DNA from 3 places in the Flavobacterium sp. SORGH_AS_0622 genome. Region 1 is predicted to be linked to each of the others. Evidence: riboswitches for the same ligand, from Rfam matches in the RefSeq annotation. Region 1 holds a riboswitch; each other region holds the start of a gene.

Region 1 (7,722 bases):
TTGAAAGTTGCTTTCCAAGAATATTTTTTCAAAGCGGCATCAGCTTCAGCCCACTCATCTACGTACGCATCATCAAAAGACAAAATCACACCAGCCTTATAAGGTTTTGGCTCAGGTTTTTCGTTTTTAGTATTACAGGAAAAAAAACTTAAGAACATTAAAAAAAGCATTGTCTTGAGAAAAAATAGCTTCATACAGAGTTGAATTAAATTGAAATTTTAAATATTCTTTAAAGAATAGAATCATTCAAATATAAACACTTTTTGAGATATTTTACTTACACGCTGCAACAAACGAAAACATATTTTCCTCTACTGATCTTCTTAGAATACTATACTTCTAATTACTTTTATAATATCTAACACTAAAGCTAACAGGTTTAAAAAAAACTTGTTAGCTTTAATCTGTGATAGTAATAGAATATCTTATTCCAGTTTAAACCATTCATTTACTTCTTCTGAAATTGTTTCTTTTATTTCTGGATTTTCAAATTCATTTGAAACCGAATTATAGACATAATCTTTCTTCCATTTTTTATAATGCAAAGCGATCTGCTCAATTGCATCGCATATAAATGTAACCTCATCGTTTGTCATAATCGGATGCAGTGACAAACGAACCCATCCTGGTTTATTGGTCTGGTTTCTTTCTAATAATTCATTAGTAAGTTCTGCCGATTTTTTTTCATTTATATTGAAAAGATAATGCGCATATGTACTCGCACAAGACCACCCGCCGCGAACCTGAATGCCGAAACGGTCATTTAAAAGTCTTACGATTAAGTTATAGTGAATATCTTCGATGACAAAAGAAACACAGCCAATTCGTTCTGTTGTAAGGTCTCCTAGAATGGACAAACCTTTTATTTTTTGAAGTCTTGAAAAACAAAGATCAAGCAGTTCTTTTTCTCTGTTTTTAATGTTTGAAACTCCCATTTTATCTTTTAATTCTAAAGCTAAGGCAGTTCTTATTACTTGTAGAAAGCCTGGTGTCCCACCATCTTCTCTAACTTCTATGACCTCGCTATAACAATATTTACCCAGCGGATTGGTCCATTTTACATTTCCACCGCCTGGATTATCCGGAAAATCTGATTTGTATAATTTCTCATTAAAAACCAAAATACCGCATGTTCCTGGTCCGCCAAGAAATTTATGAGGCGAAAAGAAAACAGCATCTAACTGCTGCTCTGGATCTTTTGGATGCATGTTGATTTTAACATAAGGTGCCGAAGCTGCAAAATCTACAAAGCAAAGTCCACCGTTTTGATGCATGATTTTAGCCAATTCATGATAAGGCGTAATAATTCCAGTAACGTTCGAGCAAGCTGTGAACGAACCAATTTTTAAACTTCTGCCGGCATATTTTTTAATTTCTTCCGAAAGAATTTTAGGATCGACCAAATTATTTTCATCTGCGGGAAGAATCACAACTTCGGCATTTGTTTCGTACCAGGAAACCTGATTCGAATGATGTTCCATATGTGTGATAAAAACTACTGGCTTATCTGCTTCATTACTCGTTCGCAGTCCCATGATTCTTTGCAGCTTCGATAAAGCAGCAGTCATTCCGGTTCCTGTTGTGATTAAAACATCAGATTCATTTGCGTTAACTGACTTTTTAATAATATCTCTGGCATGTTGATACGCGTAAGTAGACGTTTTTCCGGTCTGACTTGAAAGCGAATGCGTATTGGCAATCATCGGGCCTATTTTATTAAGCATAATATCTTCGATCGGATTGTATAATCTTCCGCTGGCAACCCAGTCGGCGTAAAGCAGATTCTGCTTTCCATATACCGATTTATAAATATGATTTATACCTACTGTATTTTCTCTAAATTTAGAGAAGTAACATTCTAATTCAATTGGCTGTGTTTCTGTCTCAATAGCATTCATTTCCTGATCATTTTAAATTAACTAAATTTTTTATTGATGAACTTTAATTTTTTGGTGAGCAAAGCATTTTGACTTGACTCTACGTTTTTAAAACGTTCATATTTTTTTCTCTAAAAGCGATTTAAGTGTAGACTGTAATTCTTCGCCTTGAAGATTTTTGGCTACGATTATTCCGTTCGAATCCACTAAATAATTTCCAGGAATCGCTCTTATTCCATATAATTTCGCAACGGCGCTGTTCCAAAAAAGTAAATCGGAAACGTGCAGCCAGGTTAGATTATCATCCTGAATTCCTTTGATCCAGTTTTCTTTCTTTTTATCCAAAGAGATTCCAACAATATTAAATCCCTTATCGTGAAATTCTTTATAAGCGGCTACGATATTTGGATTTTCTCTTCGGCATGGACCGCACCACGAAGCCCAAAAATCGACTAAAGTGTAACCTTTTAAATTTTCATAAAAGCGGATTGGTTTTCCCTCAGGATCATTGGCAGTAAAATCTGGAGCTTTTTTCCCAACTGCTAATCCGTCCAAAACAAGGGCAAGATCTTTTAGTTCTTTTACGTAAGTAGTATTTTGCTGGGTTTTATCAAGCAAGGCAATATTTTGTCTTATTTGTTCTGGCGATAATCTGTAAGACCAATTTCTGTACAATACATAAGCAGAAACAATTGAATTAGGATTTTCTGTAATGAATTTACTGATTTCTACATCTTTTGATTTTTTGTAAGTTTCAAATAAATCTTGAGAAGCAGAACCTTCGACTACAGAATTACTGTAATATTTCTTCGGACTTAATTTTACTGTAATCGGGCTTTTTTCAAGAAAAATATACAAAGGACTGCTTTCTGTATTCACACTTAAACCATATAGTTCTGGCGTTTTCACTTTAGTTTTGAAACTAAAATTTCCGTCTTTTACTTTTACCGAATCAATTGTGGTAAACATTTTATTATGAAACTTTTGCAGATAAACATAATTGACAACTGTATCTACAACAGTTCCTTTTAGTTGTAAATTATTTTCCTGTGCCTGAGATTGCGTAAAGCCAAAAAGTAGCGCAAAGCCTAATAGTATTTTTTTCATTTTATTTTGATTTTTAGTTTAAGATTGGACAAAAGAATTCTAGGCCAAAGTCACAAAGGCTTCTAGAAAATGCTGTTTAATAAAAATATTGGGAGAATTTAATGTCTTCACATTCGGAAAAAAGCAAGACTATTTTCTTCGAAAATTAAATTCAAAAGTTCGTAACCTGAGTATAAGATTGATTCGGTTTTCATTTTAAAAAAATAAAAGTTTAAAAATATGATCTTATTCAGATTTGGAGGAAATCTTTCTTATCTGTCCACCACAGTGGAAGGATTTAGCACCTTATTCGGTAACAGGTTGCTAAGACGTCAATGGGCCTATTCCCTCGGTCTTTCTGGATAAGTATCATTCAGAAATTTTCTGTGATACAAATATACATACTAATTCTATCAAATTAGTAGTATTTAGTAATATTTTTTAAAATTTTATTTTAAGAGTTGCTCAAAACCCTTTAAAACACTCTGGAAAACAATTATTTAGTCCTAAAATAAATTTCAATTAATTTTTATTTTTAGAACAGTAATTCCTAATACAATAGCTTTAAATTCTTTACTCCATAAAAAAACTCATTTCGTTTTGAAATGAGTTTTTAACTTTTCTGACCGAATAAATTATTTATTCTTTCTTTTTTTAGCACTTTCCGTCTGCAGTTTAACACTGTCTTTTTGCACTCCTTTTGAAGGCGTGTAGGTAGACCCATCTTGTGCACTTTCTCCGGGCCCGCTTCCTCTGCCGGCTGTACTTAAAGAATCTGTATTACCATTTGCAGATGTTGGCGTTTGAGTAGTAACAATATTAGTTGATGTAGTGGCAGTATCAGAAACTTGTTTTGTTTCCGTTGTGTCAAGCGGAACACTGGAAGTTTCTATTTGATCGCTGTAGCCGTCATTCTTTTTACAAGAAAACAGCAATCCAATTACAACTACAAAAAGTATGACTTTTAATTTTAATAATGCTTTCATAATAAACGTTTTAATATTTACAAAAGCTAAGTAACTACTTATAAAGCAGTTTATTTTACAATATTTCTATTGAATTTTATATAACCGCAATTGGTTTGATTAGCAATAAAAAAGCCTGTAAATTTCGATTTACAGGCTTTTAAAACTAAAAAGTAACCAATTTTACTCCCAAAGTAAACCATCTTGAAGGGAGAGGCACCGCTCCTACTTCATAATAAGTGGCATTAAATATATTCTGCGCATCTAAAAAGATTGTAAATTTTTGAATAGTCTGACTTATTCTAAAATCATTTACCCAATAAGAAGGTCCAGTAATTCTTTCGTCAAAGCGAGTTGCAAACAATACTGAAAAATCTCTGTATTGATAATCGATCGTATTTGTTATTTGATGTTTCAACGAAGAAATAAGATACTTAGAATATACTTCGGTACGAGAACTTTCAAATTGAGAATCTAAATAAGTATATGCTAAAAGAATATTCAATCTTGAATCTTTAGAAAAATCAAATCTGTAATTACCTCGCAAATTAATTCCGTTTGTTTTTAAATCACCGGTGTTTTGGCTCTGCCAAGGCTGAGTGGTTAAGTTACGCATCCAATCGATGTAATTGTTTATTTTTCTGTAAAAATAATTGGCATTGAAACTTAAAGCTCTTTTATTGTATTTAAAACCAATTTCACTTTGAAAAGCATTCTCTGAATCTAAATCGGCGTTACCAATATTTCCTGTCTGCTTTAAATATAAATCTGTAAACGATGGAATTCTCTGGCTTGTTCCAACATTTCCAATGATTTTAAATGCATCTGTAATGGCATAACTAGCATCAATTCCAGGATAAACCTGCCATTTATAATCAGAATTATAATTTAAATAAGTTCCTAAATTTACGTCTAGTTTTTCTGTAAAACTTGTTCTGTATTCGGCATAGATTCCAACATTCTCACGGTCGTGATCGCCAATATTAGTAGAATGAATATTTTCATTTCTAAATTCTGCGCCAAAACCAATTTCGCCTTTAGACAATTTAACTGTCGAATTCAATTCTCCAGCAATAGAATTAGTATAATGCTGACTTCTTCCAACATTCAAATTTGAGTTTCCTAAGTAACGGTAATCATCATAATTATAGCGGTAAGTTACTCTCGGCATAATTTTCCAATTTTCTGTAATAGCATGTTTCGACTGGATATTGGCAAATGTAGTCTGCACTATTTCGGTAGAATTTCGATCTCCAGGCGCTGCATAAAATCCGTTTGCTCCAAAGCCGTTTTTGATGTAACCTGCCGAACCTAAAATTTCATTAGAATCATTGATCTGTACATTTCCTTGGTAGAAAATTTTATTGTTTTCAAATGCGGTATTATAACGGTAACCGTTACTTTTATCGTGCGAAGCAAAAATTAAATGCTGTTGTTTTTCTTTACCTAAAACGGCTCCTGCCTGCACACCTGTTCCGTAAAAAGTGTCTCCAGTATCTTGAGTATCTTTTTCAAAATTAGAACCCGCATAAGTACTTACCAAAAATCCAGAATCTGTTGGTTTTTTAGTTACAATATTAATTGCTCCCGTTAAACTGTTAATTCCAAAAACTCTCGCAGCTGGTCCACGCACTACTTCTATTCTTTCGATTGCTTCTACCGGAAGAGGCAGATTTAGCATATTATGAGCGGTTTGCGAATCGATTACTTTTGCTCCATTTAGCAAAACAACCGTCTGTTCAAAACTTCCGCCATCTACACTAATATCGGCTTGAGTTCCAAACGGACCTCTTTGTCTAATATCAACTCCGTTTGCATACTGTAATACTTCCTGAAGCGTTCTTCCTGGAAGTTTCTTAATGGTTTCACTTGTTATAACATACACATTTCTATTTTGTTTAGAAATTGGGGTACTAAAACGGTTTTCATTAATTATAACTTCCTCCATATTATTGATGGAATCTTTTTTGGTCTGCGCGTAAAAATTGGTACAAATTACTGTAAAAACAGCAAAATAGATTTTTTTCATTTGGTTAATGTTTTTTTGGCAAAAGTAGTATCTTGCCGTACTAATCAAGCATACCAGTTTTGTAATTATGGATAGTCCGGTTGAAATTCCTTTTAAAAGCTTTATTCAGCTTAAGCCAGAAGAAAATACAGCGCTTTATCTTCAGATTGTTTTTGAATTTATCAAAGCCATACAAACTGGTTTTCTTCCCGAAGGAACAAAACTTCCCGGCACAAGAATACTCTGCAAAGTATTGGCAGTCAATCGCAATACATTAATTAAAGCTTTTCAGGATCTGGAATCGCAGGGATGGATTGAAACGCTTCCGAATAAAGGAACATTTATTTTATCACAGCAAAAACAAAAAAAACAAATTGAATATACTGTTGTAAAAGACCAAAATCAATCTGAATTAGATACTGGTTTTACATTTCAGCGTTCTACGATTCTTGAAAATCCAACAGAAATTAGTAATCTGCCTTATCAATTTAATGACGGAATGCCAGATTTGCGATTGGTACAAACAGATGTTCTGGCAAGACTTTATGTTTCTAAATTAAAGAGACGAAAAACTTCTAAAACATACGAACAAATCGAGCTGCGATCGCATTTAAATTTTAAAACCCATTTTTCCAATTATTTAAATCTTACGAGGGGAATTAGAATTTCGACTTCAAACCTGCTTACAACCAGCAGTCACGAAATAAGCTTGTATCTGGTTACAAAAGTGCTCATAAGTCCTGGAGATAAAGTTGTGGTGGCTTCTCCCAGCTATTACATGTCCAATATGACTTTGACCAATACGGGAGCTCACATTATTTCTATTCCAGTAAATGAAGACGGAATTGACACCAAACGATTAAAAGAAATCTGTGAAACTTCTACCATCAGAGTTTTGTATCTTACTTCCAATTATCATTATCCGACGACAATTTTACTGAGTGCTAAAAAGAGAATTGAAGTTTTGGAATTGGCGAATCAGTATGGATTTGTGATTCTCGAAGATGATTATGACTTTGATTTTCATTATGATAACAATCCTGTTTTACCGTTGGCAGCATTTGATTCTAACCAGCGTGTGGTTTATATAGGATCTTTTGGAAAATCGCTTCCTTCGGGATTTAGCTACGGATTTGTTGCTGCTCCTTCTGAATTTATTAAGGAACTTGAAAAACATCAAAACATTCTCGAACCCGGAATTGATGTTATTAAAGAACAGGTTTTAACCGAATGGATTACTGAAGGCGAAGTGCATCGGCTTTCTAAAAAAAATAAAAAAATCTACAAAGAGCGCAGAGACTATTTTGTTTCATTACTTAACGAAAAACTAAAAGGCAAAATTAAATTTAAAGTGCCGCCGAGAGGTTTAGCCATTTGGGTAGAATGGCTTCCTGATTTTAACCTCATAAAATTTCAGAAAGAATGCTCTACAAACGGATTATTCCTTCCGAAAACCATTTTGTACCAAACCAAAGATCTTACTGCAACCCGTTTAGGATTTGGAAATTTGGAGCCAGAAGAAATGGAAAAAGCCGTAACAATATTAAGCACAAGTCTGGAAGCTACAGTTTCTTCCAACAACTAATTTGAACAAGTATCTCATATACTGACAATTATGTAATTTGTAATTCTAATCCTATAAGCAGAAAAGGTATTTGGAAACTAACTTTGGTATCAATTAGTCTCTAAATCACCTATATCATGCTTTATACTATTTTACAACTATTATTAGTATCTATTGCGGCAACATCTGCCATGACATGGTTTAGTTATGCAATGTCTAAAA
Region 2 (7,722 bases), 3.4 Mb from region 1:
TCCGTACAATTCCCAAGTTTGAAAAAATGGTGTCCAGTCGATATACGGAACCAAAACATCAAGTTCTATTTCAATGGTTTGTGCTCCAATTACTTTTGGTTTAGTCGGTGTGTATTCAGACCAATCCAATTGTAATTTGTTTTTACGGGCATCTTCAATCGTGAGGAAATTTTTATCTCTTGAACGATTTAAAAATGTTTCTCTAAAAGAATCGTACTCTGCACGAATATCTGCCGCATATATTTTTCGGTTATGATCTAACAGGTTTCCTGCAACCGTAACAGCACGCGAAGCATCGTTTACGTGAATTACCGTTTCTCTGTATTGCGGTGCAATTTTCACGGCTGTATGTGCGCGCGAAGTTGTTGCCCCGCCAATCATAATCGGGATTTTAATATCTTGTTTGTCTAATTCTTTGGCTAGATACACCATTTCGTCAAGCGAAGGTGTGATCAGTCCGCTTAATCCGATAATATCTACGTTATGCTCAATCGCCGCTGCAATAATTTTTTCTGGAGGAACCATAACTCCAAGATCTACAATCTCGTAATTGTTACAAGCCAAAACTACCGAAACGATGTTTTTCCCAATATCGTGAACGTCACCTTTTACAGTTGCCATTAGGATTTTTCCGTTTCCTTGTTTATCTCCAGCTTGTTTGCTTGCTTCAATAAATGGCAGTAAATAAGCAACTGCTTTTTTCATTACACGAGCCGATTTTACCACCTGAGGGAGAAACATTTTTCCGCTTCCAAATAAATCTCCAACCACGTTCATTCCCGTCATCAAATTGATTTCGATAACTTCGATTGGTTTTGTTGCTGCCAAACGGGCTTCTTCAACGTCTTCTTCAATAAAAGCATCAATTCCTTTTACCAATGAATGTGTAATACGCTCCTGAACCGTTCCAAAACGCCATTCCTGAACTACTTTTTCATCGCTCTTTGCTTCACCTTTTACATTTTCTGCAAAGTCCAGAAGTCTTTCTGTCGCATCGTCACGTCTATCTAAAATTACGTCTTCAACGTGTTCTAATAAGTCTTTCGGAATATCATCATAAATCGTCAACATTTCGGGATTTACGATTCCCATCGTCATTCCGTTTTTAATGGCGTGGTATAAAAATACCGAGTGCATCGCTTCACGAACCGTATCATTTCCTCTAAAAGAAAACGAAACGTTACTTACACCACCACTAATATGTGCATGAGGCAGATTCTCGCGAACCCATTTTGTTCCTCTAAAGAAATCCAAAGCATTTAAGCGATGTTCTTCCATTCCCGTTGCAACTGGGAAAATATTCAAATCGAAAATAATGTCCTGCGGAGGAAACCCTACTTTGTTCACCAAAATATCATACGAACGCTGGCAAATCTCTACTCTACGATCGTAATTATCCGCCTGACCTACTTCGTCAAAAGCCATGATAATCGCCGCCGCTCCGTAACGTTTGATTAATCTCGCGTGGTGAATAAAAGCTTCTTCTCCTTCTTTTAACGAAATCGAGTTTACAACGCTTTTTCCTTGTACTACTTTAAGACCTGCTTCGATGATTTCCCATTTCGAACTGTCGATCATAATCGGCACTCTCGAAATATCTGGTTCTGCAGCAATTAAATTCAAAAATTTAGTCATTGCTGTAACACCGTCAAGCATTCCTTCATCCATATTAATATCGATGATTTGTGCTCCTCCTTCTACCTGCTGTCTTGCAATATCAAGCGCCTCGTCATATTTCTCTTCCTTGATTAATCTCAAGAATTTTCTTGAACCTGTTACATTCGTACGCTCACCAACGTTTACAAAAACACTTTCGGGCGTAATAATCAATGGTTCTAATCCTGATAATACAAGGTCTCTTCTTTTTTCTGTCATTTTCTTTAAGTTACTAAGTCCCTAAGATTCTAAGGTTCTAAGTTTTTTATTCTATTTTCTTTCCTGCAAGGTTTTTAAAACCTTGTAGGTATATTCGTTTTCAATATTTTAATTTGGGCGTGTCCCTCCGGGTCGGGCTATCCGTTACAAGTCCTCGCTCTTCCTTCGTCAGGCTGTGGGCTTTTCACTTCTATCCCTCACGCAAACTCGGTTGAAACAAATAATCTATTTTCCACGATTTCAATTGTCATTTTTTTCTACCGATGATTTCCTACGGAACATTTTATTCTCAATTCAACCTGCAAGGTTTTTAAAACCTTGTAGGTTTGTTATTGACTTTTAATCACTAAAAATATGTTTCTCAAATCCTCCATTAAACACCTTTTCGATCCATACCCTAAATTCTAAATTTGTCGTAATATGATATATTTTACCATTACTTTCTATTTTGAATTTTTCGTTATTATCAATCTTACTTTTAATACTTTTTAATTCAGATACACAATATAAATATGGATTCATCGTATCATACCAATTTGAATTTAAAAAAGCTTTAAATACTTCCCCATCTTCTGAATAAACAATATGCTCTCCATCCATTTAATATATTTATCAAGTATATTCATACCTACAAGGTTTTGAAAACCTTGCAGGAGCGAAACTTTAGGCAATAACCGGCGCTACTCTCGGTTTATAATCCTTCGCAACCTCAGCCATTAATCGAATATGATCTGGAGTTGTTCCGCAACAGCCTCCAATGATATTAATCAAATTGTCCTCTAAATATTCTTTTATAAAAGCTTGCGTTTGTTCTGGCGTTTCATCGTATTGTCCGAAAGCATTTGGCAATCCTGCATTTGGATGTGCCGAAACATTAAAACTTGTATTATGTGCTAATGTTTTCAAATACGGTTTCAACAAATCGGCTCCAAGAGCACAATTGAAACCTACACTTAATAATGGAATATGTGAAACTGAAATCAAGAAAGCTTCAACTGTCTGTCCAGAAAGTGTTCTTCCTGAAGCATCCGTAATTGTTCCTGAAACCATGATTGGAATATCTAGATTACGTTCTTCTTTTACTTCTTCGATTGCAAAAAGTGCTGCTTTAGCATTTAAGGTATCAAAAATCGTTTCTACTAAAAGTAAATCGCATCCCCCATCCATTAACGCTTCTGCCTGTTCTTTGTATGCAATTCGCAAATCGTCAAACGTTACGGCTCTGTAACCCGGATCGTTTACGTCTGGAGACATACTTGCCGTACGGTTTGTTGGGCCAATTGAACCAGCAACGAAACGTGGTTTTTCTGGATTTTTTGCGGTAAACTCATCGGCTACTTGTCTTGCAATTTTTGCTGATTCATAGTTTAGCTCGTAAACCAAATCTTCCATGTGATAATCGGCCATACCGATTGTCGTTCCTGAAAAGGTATTGGTTTCTACGATATCTGCACCAGCTTCGTAATAAGCAGCGTGCACATCGCGGATCGCCTGTGGTTGTGTTAAGGATAATAAATCGTTGTTTCCTTTTAATGGATGTGGAAAATCTTTGAAACGCTCTCCTCTAAAATCTTCTTCGGAGAAATTATAGCGCTGCAACATTGTTCCCATTGCTCCGTCAAGGATTAGGATATTTTTCTTTATTGCTTCTTGTATCGTAATTGCCATATCTTTTTTTCTTTAGCTTCTAAGATACTGAGGTTCTAAGATGCTAAGTTTTTTTATTATGATTGTGAAGTTTAACCTTCGATATTTTTTTTACACTAATTCCAAAAGTGCAATATTGCATGCTAATTAGCCCCGATGGAAGCAAATATCCTTTTATTCTGGGGTTCAGAATAAAAGATATTTGTGTACAGCGGGAACTATTGACTGCAAAAATGCACCAATGATTCGCTCCTGATACAGAATCTGTTTCAGTAATTATTGTAAGTTGTCAGGAAAAGTTTGAGAAATACGAGTTATGTATTTGTGTTATCTATCTTTAATACTGGAAAATGTCGTATAAAGTAGAATTTAGCACCTTCTTTATGATAAAGGGTTGCTAAGGTTTCATTGGGTCTATCCCTCCGCCTTTCGTGATAACTAACAGTAATTTTAAGAACAGTGCAAAGGTATGAAATAGGCTTTCGATTTGCAAATGTTTTTTTTCTAAGGTTCTGAGGTACTGAGATGCTAAGGTTCTAAGTTTAGAGCTCCTTATAAGTTTATTGTTTTAATTCTATAATATTCCATCTCAAACGTTCTTACTTGCTCTAAATAGTAATAGTTTGTAATTAGTTTTTCTAGTAGAACAATTTCTTTAGTTTTTCTGACTTCTTTTTCATTATTATAAGGAATACCAGATTTTCGATTAAATTCGTCTGCGACAAATTGACTTAAAGATCTAAGATATAGCTCCTTCTGTTTTTCAAAGTCAAATTTATAATTATAATAATCCTCATCTGAGTCTAAAAGATAGATGGAGTATTCAGCACAAGCATTCAATCTAATAGCCTGATGTCCGTAATACATTAATGATGGAGACCAAGACAAATAAATATTATTTATTGTTTCATATAATTGAATTAGCTTTGCTCTCTCATCTTTATACTTTATATCTCCATTTTTTTGTTTAAGATAATAAGAATATAATAAGTAAAAATCGTCGCCGCCAAGCGGATCGCCGAAATCTAAAACCTCTTCAACCCCATTTTGATTAATAAATTTCTTAGGTAAACGATTTGCATTGTACGCTGCAAAAGGACTAGAAGGGTATTTTTCCTTAAAGACAGGAAAAAGCATTTCAATTTTGTTCAGTTCATTTTTAGAAAAATCTCTATAATAGTTATCTTTTTCTCCAAAGATGATTATTCTTTGCTTTTCTAGGTTCAGATCATCAGAAAAATGAGGTAGACATTGATTCCCAATGTTACTATTCGATTTTAATATTATTTTGCCTCTAGATTTATTACACGAAACCAAAAAGCTCAAAAGAATCAAAAAAATTATAATATGTTTCATTATTCTTTAACTCTAAATTATTCCGTAAAAGTAAGAAATATCCTTGTTTTTAAGAAAGGTGCTAAAATAAAAAAAGCCCAAACTAAAAGTTTGAGCTTTTCTATATAAAAAATCTTAGTCCCTTAGAACCTTAGTCCCGATCCCGAAATTTTGGGACGGGATTAGCATCTAAGATTAAACTATCGCTTTCACAACTGCTTTTGGAGCTTCCTTACGAGTTCCGTCGAAACCGTCTACACCAGAAACTGTTGTATATTTCAATACATATTTTTTACCTGGATTGATGATTCCGTAAGCAGCTTGACACATTAAAGTTGCTTCGTGGAATCCGCAAAGGATTAATTTTAATTTTCCTGGATATGTATTTACGTCTCCAATGGCGAAGATTCCCGGGATATTTGTCTGGTAATCTAGTGCATTGTTTACTTTGATTGCATTTTTTTCGATTTCTAATCCCCAGTCGCCAATTGGACCTAATTTTGGAGTTAATCCGAAAAGTGGAATGAAATAATCACACTCGATTTTACGGTGTGCTCCGTTTTCTTCGATATCTAATGACTCAACATGCTCAGCACCGTTGATTCCGATAACTTCTGCCGGAGTGATTAATTTAATTTTTCCAGCGGATTTTAGTTCCTGTACTTTTTCTACAGAATCTAAAGCTCCTCTAAATTCGTTTCTTCTGTGAATTAAAGTTACTTCTGAAGCTACATTTGCCAAGAAAATACTCCAGTCTAGTGCTGAATCTCCTCCTCCTGCAATTACAACTCTTTTATCTCTGAATTTCTCCGGATTTTTGATGAAGTATTTAACTCCTTTATCTTCATAAAACTCGATATCTTCAATAAGTGGTTTACGAGGCTCAAAACTTCCTAAACCTCCCGCGATTGCAATAACTGGCGCGTGAAATTTAGTTCCTTTGTTTGACGTTACGATAAAACTTCCGTCTTCTTGTTTTTCGATTGTTTCTGCACGCTCACCTAATGTAAAACCTGGCTCAAATTGTTTAATCTGCTCCATTAATCCATCCACTAAATCTCCAGCTAAAACTTCTGGAAATCCTGGGATATCATAAATTGGTTTCTTTGGATATAATTCTGAAAGCTGTCCTCCTGGTTGAGGCAGAGCATCTAATATATGGCATTTTAATTTTAATAATCCTGCCTCGAATACGGCAAATAAACCTGTTGGGCCTGCTCCAATTATAAGTATATCTGTTTTAATCATTATGTTGTTGTTTATAATCATTCTTAATAGTGCAAAGAAACGAATAATTTATTCTACTGACAATGATTTTTATCATTCATTTCTAAGCGATATTTTTACTCTCTATTTTTGAGTGAAGCGGTGATTTCATTCATCTTCTTCACTTTTTCTTCAAAATTGCCTTTTAAGGTTCTCCTGTATTCATTTAGGTTTTCTACCATTTGATTAATATCGTCGGGAATTATTTCTTCGAAAAATTCTCTTAGCCTTTTGGCAGTTGTCGGCGATTTTCCATTGGTCGAAATGGCGATTTTTACATTTCCTTTCGTTACGATGCCACCTAAATAATAATCACATAAGTCCGGCGTATCGGCGATATTGCAAATCAAATAACGCTTTCTAGATAAATCGTATATTCTTTTATTGACTTTTAAATCGTCTGTACAGGCAATTACCATGTGACGTTTTTTGAGCATTTTCTTTTTGAACTTTGCTTCCGTCAATTTAATTGATGGATGCCTTTCTGCTAAAATTTTAATTTCTAAATGAAAATCGGGCGCTACAACCTCAACATTTGCATTTGGACTCGATTTTAACAAAAAAGAAAGTTTTTCCAGACCTACATTTCCGCCTCCCACAATCAATACATTTAAATTGTGAAGTTTTAGAAATATTGGATATAATTCGTTTTGTTCCATGTTAATCATTTTTCATCTATTCAAAATTAGATGATTTACCCATCAAATGTTCCTAACGGCACATTTTATTGGGAACATTTTTTATTCTACCGATGAAATGTTCCTAACGGAACAATCTCTTCACGTACATTCGGTTAAAAACGGATGCTCCAATGTTGATTCCTGCGAAATTTTACCTTGTGATTTCTTTTGATAGAAATTCTTCGTAAAATCCTTTTAATTTGTTGCTTTCGCGGACAACTTCTCCAAGAACAATAATTGCTGGTGAACCTAATTCTTTTTGTTTTACAACTTCTAAAATCGAATCAACTGTTCCTACGCCAACTTTTTCTTCTGCTGTTGTTCCGTTTTGGATGATTGCAACTGGTAAATTTCCTTTGTTTTCTTTTTGAAACAAATCGATAATTTGAGGTAATTTGTGCATTCCCATCAAGATTACAACTGTTGCTGAAGATTGTGCTGCCAAAGCAACATCTGCAGATAATTTTCTATCTGAAGTTGTTCCTGTAATAGCCCAAAAGCTTTCTGAAACGCCGCGTTTTGTAATCGAAATTCCTTGACTTGCAGGAACTGCAACTACCGATGAAATCCCTGGAACAACGATTGTTTCAATTCCGAAACTTTCTGCAAAATCAATTTCTTCGCCGCCTCTTCCAAAAATAAAAGGATCTCCGCCTTTTAATCGAACTACGTTTCCGTAAGTCAAAGCATTATCAACAATTAATTGATTAATTTGATCTTGCGTGTAAGCATGATTTCCGATTCTTTTGCCAACAAAAATCTTGATTGCATTTTTAGGTGCATAATCCAGAATTTCTTCATTGGCCAAAGCGTCATATAAAACCACGTTGGCTTCAGCCAATGCTTTTACAGCTTTCAGCGTAAGTAGATCAGGATCACCCGGACCTGCACCGACTAAAGTTATTTTTGGTTTTATATT
Region 3 (7,722 bases), 3.5 Mb from region 1:
GCACAAAATGGAGTTGAAATAAATTCATTATTCACCAACATTAATACCACTGGAAACTCGGCACAAATTATTAGTTCATTACAACAATATGCGCCTCAAGTGAGCTATTTTACAGCAGCACAGCAAACTGCAATCGCATCTGCAACAACAATTGCGCAAATGCAGACAGCTTTGAATTTTGATGTTACTAATAATGAATTAGCCTACAGAGGACAGCAAAGAAGTGACTATAATATGAGTGTTGGCCAGTCAGAACTTGCTTCTGGTCAGGTATATTATAATGCGAAATATCCCTTAACAGAAAGTACTTCTTTGTACTCTTTTGGTGGAGTGTCGTATAGAAATGGAAAATCGTATGCGTTTAACAGGCTTCCAAACGGTTCTGGAACTTTCACGCAAGTATATCAAAATGGATTTCTACCAGAAATAGAATCAGATATATTAGATGCTTCTGCAGCGGTTGGTGTAAACACAGAATTATTTGGTTTTGATACCGATTTAAGTACAAACCTTGGAACAAACTCATTCAAATATGATGTAAACAATACTATTAATGCAACTCTTGGAACAAATTCTCCTTTTAGTTTTGATGCCGGTAAAGTTTCGTTTTTACAAAGTACAACCAATTTAGACTTTAGTAAAAAATACGATTTTCTTTCAGGATTAAACGTTGCTTTTGGCGGGGAATTCAGATATGAAAATTACCAAATTAAACAAGGAGATGAAGCTTCTTACGGCTTATATGATGTAAACGGAAATTTAGTAACGGGAATTTTGCCAAGCACTTCTCCTTTAATAGTTACAGATTTCTTTGGAAACAAACGTGGAGCAGGAGCACAGGGATTTTCAGGTTTCCAGCCTTCAGATGCTAAAGAAAGAGATAGAAAAAGTGGTGCGGGATATATTGATTTAGAATTGAATGCAACAGAAAAATGGCTGGTAAATGGAGCTGCGCGTTATGAAAATTATTCAGATTTTGGAAGTACAGTTACTTTTAAACTAGCCTCTCTTTTAAAATTGACAGATAATATTAATTGGAGAATTTCTGGACAAACAGGTTTTAGAGCGCCTTCATTACAGCAAAAATATTTTGAAGCAAGTTCAACACAATTCATCAATGGTTCGCCATATCAAGTAGGTTATTTTACAAACGATTCGCAGGCAGCCAAAAGTATTGGTGTAGAAAACCTAAAGCCAGAGAAATCAAAAAGCATCAGTACAGGATTTACATTTAAAATTCCTGAAGCTAACATAACCATTGCTACTGATGCTTATTTTACAAGAATCAACGATCGCGTTGTATTATCAGGACAATATGCAAGACCAACAGATGCGCAAATTGCTGCCGCTACATCTCCAACGCAGGCAGAAGCATTGACATTGTTCCAACAAGCATTTGATTTGAAAGGTGTAGAAAGAGCTTCGTTTTGGACTAACGGAATCGACTCTGAAACTAAAGGAATTGATTTGGTAATATCTCAAAAATATGATGTCATTCAAGATTTCGTAATCAGAAATGATTTTGCTTTGAGTTACAATGAAACCAAAAGAGTTGGAGATTTACACATTCCGCAATCAATAATTGATGCAGGAGGAGATCCATATATTTATTCTTTCTTTCCAGAATCAAGCCGAATTTATTTAGAAGAAGCTATTCCGAAATTAAAAGCAAACTTGATGACAACTTTCAGCATCAAAAAACTAGATATTTATTTAAGAAACAGCTATTTCGGAAAAGTTACAGATCCAGGAGCAACAGATGTTAATCTTGACGGATCAGCTTCTGTATACGAGCATCCAGAATACAGTGCAAAATTAGTAACAGATTTATCTTTCGGATATCAGATTAACGAACATTTTAGAGCGACTGTTGGATTTAATAATATAGGAGACGTTTATCCAGATCGAAACAATCCGGCAACTCCAGCTTTTACAAATACAACTCCAACTTTATCTCCAGCACCAAGTACAGACTTGACCAATGCAAATCAGTTTGCTTATTCAAGAGCAGTTTCTCAATTTGGATTGAACGGAAGATTTGGTTTTGCACGTTTAAGCTTTAAATTTTAAGAGCTCAGAATTGATGCCGCAGATTACTCAAATTAAAAGGTTTATTTAATCATTTTAATTCTTTAATCTGTGGCTAATACTGCATGCTTCTAGAATAATTGTATATATAATAAGTGATTATAAAAATTTAATAATAAAAATCGAATTTTAATTTGGTAGTTAAAAAAATATTACTACATTTACTCTATCGAATTAGTCGAATTAAAAAAAAACAAACCAATTTAAAAAAATGAAAGCAATAGCAAGAAGAAATATGATGTGTTGTGGAATGATGCAAATGTGCATCCCGACTTGCTGTTGCCAAAAGTGAAAGATAAAATCTTTGTTATAGTTAAAACTATAAGCCCTTTTGGTAGCCATCCGAAAGGGCTTTTTTCATTTCAACATTTTAAATTTTAAATCATGAATACACTAGATATAAATACAATTGCATTTCAATACTTATTGAGAACAGATTCACAAAAAAATAATACTAAAGTTGAAGAATCAACGAGTGAAACTTTAAAATATAACCCGGAACAATATTTAAAAACTCACAAATCAGTACTGTTTCATATGTATGCACTTGAAGAAGAAGGAGAAGATTTTTTTATTTAAGTCATTTTAGCTGAATTACAATTTCAAAACTGAATTACAATATAAACGTATAACAATACCTAAAAAAAACTAAGAAATCATGAGTACACAAAAATTTGCAACAAACGCATTACACGCAGGACACGATGTTACTAAAAACGGAAGCACAAGAGCAGTGCCAATTTACCAAACATCATCGTATGTATTTAACAATTCAGATCACGCTGCCAATTTATTTGGTCTTGCCGAAGCTGGATTTATTTATACAAGATTAAATAATCCGACAAACGACGTTTTAGAACAGCGTCTGGCAGCACTTGAAGGCGGAATCGGAGCGGTAGTAACAGCATCTGGAGCATCGGCAATTTCTACAACATTATTGACTTTGCTAAAAGCTGGAGATCATATAGTAGCATCAAACAGTTTATATGGAGGAACTTATAATCTGCTGAAAGTTACATTACCAAGATTAGGAATTACAACAACATTTGTAGATCCTTCAAAACCAGAAAATTTTACCAAAGCGGCAAAAGAAAATACAAGAGCTTTTTTTGTTGAATCTCTCGGAAATCCAAAATTAGATGTTTTAGATTTAAAAGGAATTTCGGCAGAAGCCAAAGCATTTAAAGTGCCATTTATAGTAGACAATACAGTTGCGACACCTTACTTATTGAACCCAATTAAATATGGTGCCGATATTGTTATTCACTCCTTAACTAAATATATCGCTGGAAACGGAACTTCTTTAGGAGGCGTTGTCATTGATGCTGGAAATTTTGACTGGGCAAACGGAAAATTCCCTGAATTTACCGAACCGTCTGCAGGTTACCACGGATTAGTATATCACGAAGCTTTAGGAAATGCGGCTTTTATTGCAAAAGCGCGAATTGAAGGACTGCGTGATTTTGGTTCTGCTTTGAGTCCATTTAATGCTTTTCAGATTATTCAAGGATTAGAAACACTTCCAATCCGAATCAAGAAACATAGTGAGAATGCTTTGGCTTTGGCCGAATGGTTAGAGAAACAAGATGAGGTCGTGTGGGTAAATTATCCAGGTTTAAAATCGAATAAATATTATGATTTAGCCCAAGAATATTTGCCACAAGGCCAAAGCGGAATCATTACTTTTGGATTAAAAGGTGGTTTTGATGCTGCTAAAAAAGTTGTAGATAATACAAAATTATTCTCTTTACTAGCCAATATTGGCGACACTAAATCGCTGATTATTCACCCGGCAAGTACCACACATCAGCAGTTAACAGATGAAGAACAAATCGAAACAGGAGTTTCAAAAGATTTGGTTCGTCTGTCTGTGGGAATTGAAGATATTGAAGATTTAATTGCAGATCTGCAAACTGTTTTTGAGAGTGTTTCGCTATCACAATACAGTATTAATAAAAATTAGGTTTTTTTGTTTTTTGTTTGAAAGATTGCCTTTAGTGATTGGTTATTGCTAAAGGTAATTTTTTATGAAAAGCATCATTATAAAAATTCAACCATATAAGTGATATAATTTCATTTTAGTAAAATGCGCCACAGTGCGTCTAGCAATTTAACGCAAAGAAAATTAAATGAACTTATATCACATATATGGCTAAAAACAAAATAGTAGAAATTATGTCAAAGCTTAAAATAAACATTATCCTTTTTGGAATTGGAAATATCGGAAGTACTTTGATTAATCAGATTATTGAAAGTCAGGACTTTTTTCTTGAAAGTAAAAACGTAGATTTTCATTTTCCTATTATAACCAATTCTACAGTGGCCTTTTTCGAGAAAGAAGGTGTTGGTTATGCTTGGGAAACCAATTTTAGACAATTGGCTGTTCCTTTTAAAGTAGAAGATATTATTGAATTTGCTAAAGAAAATGAATTCGAAAACTTGATTGCTGTAGATGCAACAGCCAGTGATGAATTGGTGAAACATTATAATACGCTCATCAAAAACGGATTTAATATTGTGGCTGTCAATAAAAAAGCAAACACACTGCCGATAGACTTGTACAAAGAGCTGCGATCAAATCTTAAAAAGTATGACAAAGAGTTTTTGTATGAAACATCTGTCGATACAGGGATTCCGGTTTTGCAGACTTTAAGAGATTTGTATTATTCGGGAGAAAAAATCACCAAGATTCGAGGAGTATTTTCAGATAATTTGAGTTACGTGTTTAATAGATTTTCTTCTGAAGATGTTTCGTTTTCATCCGTTTTAAAAGATGCAAGTCTTTTGGGATTAATGAAATCAACATTCAAGGAAGATTTATCTGGAAACGACACGGCAAGAAAACTTCTAATATTGGCCAGAGAAGTTGGCAAAGATTTCAATTTCTCAGATATTCAAATACATCCTTTTATTACAGAAAATCATCTGGAACAAAATGGAGTGCTTAATAAAGAAGCAGTTGACAAATCATTTAAAATAGCAAAAATAACACAGTCTGATAATCATGTACTTCGTTATGTGGGCGAATTTGATTTTGAGAAAAATAAGCTGGAAGTCAAATTGATTTCAGAACCTGCACATTCTGCAATTGGACAATTAAAGGGCTCGGATACCATTTTTGAAATCTATACACAATCTTACGCACAGGTTCCAATTGTAATCCAAAGTGCACCGCCGTGCAAACAGGCAATTTCGAGAGGAATTATAACCGATATTTTGAAAGTAGCGGAAAGAATTAGAAATAAAGAGGCCGTTTGGTCTTAAAAACTTCGTAGAAAATAAAAAATATAACTAATGTTCTTTGATAAACTGATTCGTTAAGGAAGTTTAGAAAGCTTTAAAACTGCTTATTGATCAATTTTTTATAGTCTTTTTCTGTAAATTATTTTTGTAAGATGTTTTTCAACGTAAAAAAATCACTTTTTAACGTATTTTGTAATTAAATTCTTGAATTTTATTTGTTTAATAAAAATAATAGTTGCATATTTGTTATACCCAAAAACTACTACAATCAAATGAACTTAAAAGTCAACAAAATGTTTTGCGCCATTTCGGTTATAACCGAGGCTGGGTTGTCTATTGCTTAAAAAATTGTAAGAATACAATATATAGTAAAGCCTCCCAAAACATATTGGGAGGCTTTTTAATTTTACACAAAAATGCAGAATTTAAATAAAATACAATATAAATCACAGATGAATAAATCCTTACAGATGAACAAGATGTTTGCTGTCGCGCTTATTTGCGTGAACGTCTGTTGATACTAAAAGAATAAATGAGTTTAAAAAACTTAACCCTTTTGGTATCTGAAATTCCAAAAGGGTTTTTTTATTCCTGAAAGCGATTTAACATAAACATAAAAAAGAAATAAAGATTATAAAACGCAACTAAACTAAAACTTAATATCATGAGCACATTGAACTACTTAGCAAAAACGATTTCTACTTTGAAAAACAAAAGAACGAAAAGAAATAATCCGCCGCCGCCAGCAAACGAATTGGCTCACCCCAAGGTTCGGAATTACTGAAACGGATAAAAATACCGAAAAAATAACACCAAATTCTTTGTTGTTTTTGATGTATTCAAAAGAAAATGAAACGCTTTTTATCTAAATTAAAAAGCACCGCAAAATAGGTTTCGGCCTGCTTAATTTTACTGGGCATTTCTGTTCGGTAAATTTTTGCGTATAATAGTTTTTGCTGCAATATGTTTATGAAATTTAGCAAACAGTTTCGATAAAATTTGTTTGTTAAAGAAATTAGTAGTTAATTTGCACTCGTTAAGTTCAAAAAAGTATTGAAATGTTATAAAGAAAGGACGAGGGATTAGACCCGATGAATCCTTAGCAACCCTTCGTTAATTCGAAGAAGGTGCTGCATTCTACCACGCCCAACGTGGAAAGATAACAACAAGAATTTTTCTAGTTTATACTAGTTTTTTCTTTCTAATATTTCCAGATACAAATCAGATAATACAACAGATTTGAAATTGGAAAATATACCAAACCCTATTAGCATACAAAATTTCACCACAGAAAATGGTGCGCTTTATCATACACTGCCTTTAAGTTTTACTATTGCTGGTCAGCCTTTGCATAGTGCGCCTATTGTTTTGGTAAATCATGCCTTGACAGGAAACGCCCAAGTTACTGGCGAGAATGGCTGGTGGAATAACTTAATTGGCGAAGGTAAAACCATTGATACTGCTGTCTATACCATTTTAGCTTTTGATATTCCAGGAAATGGAAGCAATTCTTTCCTAATCGAAAATTATCTAGATTTTACTGCCAGAGACATTGCCCGAATTTTTATTGAAGGACTAAAAGTTTTAAATATTGAAAAGCTTTATGCTATAATTGGAGGCTCAGTTGGAGGCGGAATTGCTTGGGAAATCTTAGCTTTAGAACCAAATATCACAGAACATCTTATCCCAATTGCAAGCGATTGGAAATCGACAGACTGGCTTATTGCCAATTGCTTCCTGCAAGAACAAATTCTCAATAATTCTTCAAAGCCAATCGAAGATGCGAGAATACACGCCATGTTGTGTTATCGTTCGCCAGAATCATTCAAAGAAAAATTTCAGCGTACCATCAATCAAGATCTTTTGATTTTTAATATCGAAAGCTGGCTGGCGCATCACGGCAAAAAATTGCAGCAAAGATTTCAATTAGCTTCTTATAAATTAATGAATCAGCTGCTTAAAACAATTGATATTACAAGAAATAGTGAAAGTTTTGAAAACTTATTGTCACAATCAAATGCATCAATTCATATAGTAGGAATTAATTCGGATTTGTTTTTTACAGCAAAAGAAAACATAGAAACCTACGAAGAATTGAAGAAATTTAAAGACAATGTTTTCTACAGCGAAATTGATTCGGTTCACGGACATGACGCTTTTTTAATCGAGTACAAACAATTAGATCATTTACTTGCCGACATTTTTAAGGCAGAAACAATAAAAAAATAAAATGAAAGTATTAAAATTTGGAGGTAAATCATTAGCAAACGGAGAAGGACTTAACAAAGTTGTTTCAATCATTTCGGATAAAGTAAATCAAGGTGAAAAAATTACAGTTGTAGTTTCTGCACGCGGAAACGCAACAGATGAATTAGAATTTATTTTAAGCAT

Evidence for each region. A riboswitch is a leader RNA that binds a small molecule or an ion and turns the genes downstream of it on or off. The one in region 1 is predicted to bind S-adenosylmethionine.
Region 2: another riboswitch for S-adenosylmethionine. It lies ahead of QE431_RS01860 (homocysteine S-methyltransferase family protein); the one in region 1 lies ahead of QE431_RS16220 (TlpA disulfide reductase family protein).
Region 3: another riboswitch for S-adenosylmethionine. It lies ahead of QE431_RS01780 (alpha/beta fold hydrolase); the one in region 1 lies ahead of QE431_RS16220 (TlpA disulfide reductase family protein).

What each region holds. Positions count from the first base shown of each region.
Region 1 is NZ_JAUTAX010000001.1:3,848,416-3,856,137, forward strand. Features, by position in the region: gene QE431_RS16210 (polysaccharide deacetylase family protein) at 1-194, opposite strand, end outside; gene QE431_RS16215 (aminotransferase class V-fold PLP-dependent enzyme) at 426-1,898, opposite strand; gene QE431_RS16220 (TlpA disulfide reductase family protein) at 1,995-2,984, opposite strand; SAM riboswitch class I at 3,233-3,332, opposite strand; gene QE431_RS16225 (hypothetical protein) at 3,599-3,949, opposite strand; gene QE431_RS16230 (TonB-dependent siderophore receptor) at 4,095-5,957, opposite strand; gene QE431_RS16235 (PLP-dependent aminotransferase family protein) at 6,025-7,521, shown strand; gene QE431_RS16240 (hypothetical protein) at 7,638-7,722, shown strand, end outside.
Region 2 is NZ_JAUTAX010000001.1:416,629-424,350, reverse strand. Features, by position in the region: gene metH (methionine synthase) at 1-1,875, opposite strand, end outside; gene QE431_RS01865 (hypothetical protein) at 2,215-2,475, opposite strand; gene QE431_RS01860 (homocysteine S-methyltransferase family protein) at 2,539-3,543, opposite strand; SAM riboswitch class I at 3,847-3,963, opposite strand; gene QE431_RS01855 (hypothetical protein) at 4,075-4,878, opposite strand; gene QE431_RS01850 (NAD(P)/FAD-dependent oxidoreductase) at 5,053-6,105, opposite strand; gene QE431_RS01845 (bifunctional precorrin-2 dehydrogenase/sirohydrochlorin ferrochelatase) at 6,201-6,782, opposite strand; gene cobA (uroporphyrinogen-III C-methyltransferase) at 6,955-7,722, opposite strand, start outside; gene QE431_RS01835 (HEPN domain-containing protein) at 7,721-7,722, opposite strand, start outside.
Region 3 is NZ_JAUTAX010000001.1:395,905-403,626, forward strand. Features, by position in the region: gene QE431_RS01760 (TonB-dependent siderophore receptor) at 1-2,070, shown strand, start outside; gene QE431_RS01765 (hypothetical protein) at 2,473-2,667, shown strand; gene QE431_RS01770 (O-acetylhomoserine aminocarboxypropyltransferase/cysteine synthase family protein) at 2,747-4,051, shown strand; gene QE431_RS01775 (aspartate kinase) at 4,264-5,352, shown strand; SAM riboswitch class I at 6,390-6,497, shown strand; gene QE431_RS01780 (alpha/beta fold hydrolase) at 6,577-7,560, shown strand; gene thrA (bifunctional aspartate kinase/homoserine dehydrogenase I) at 7,562-7,722, shown strand, end outside.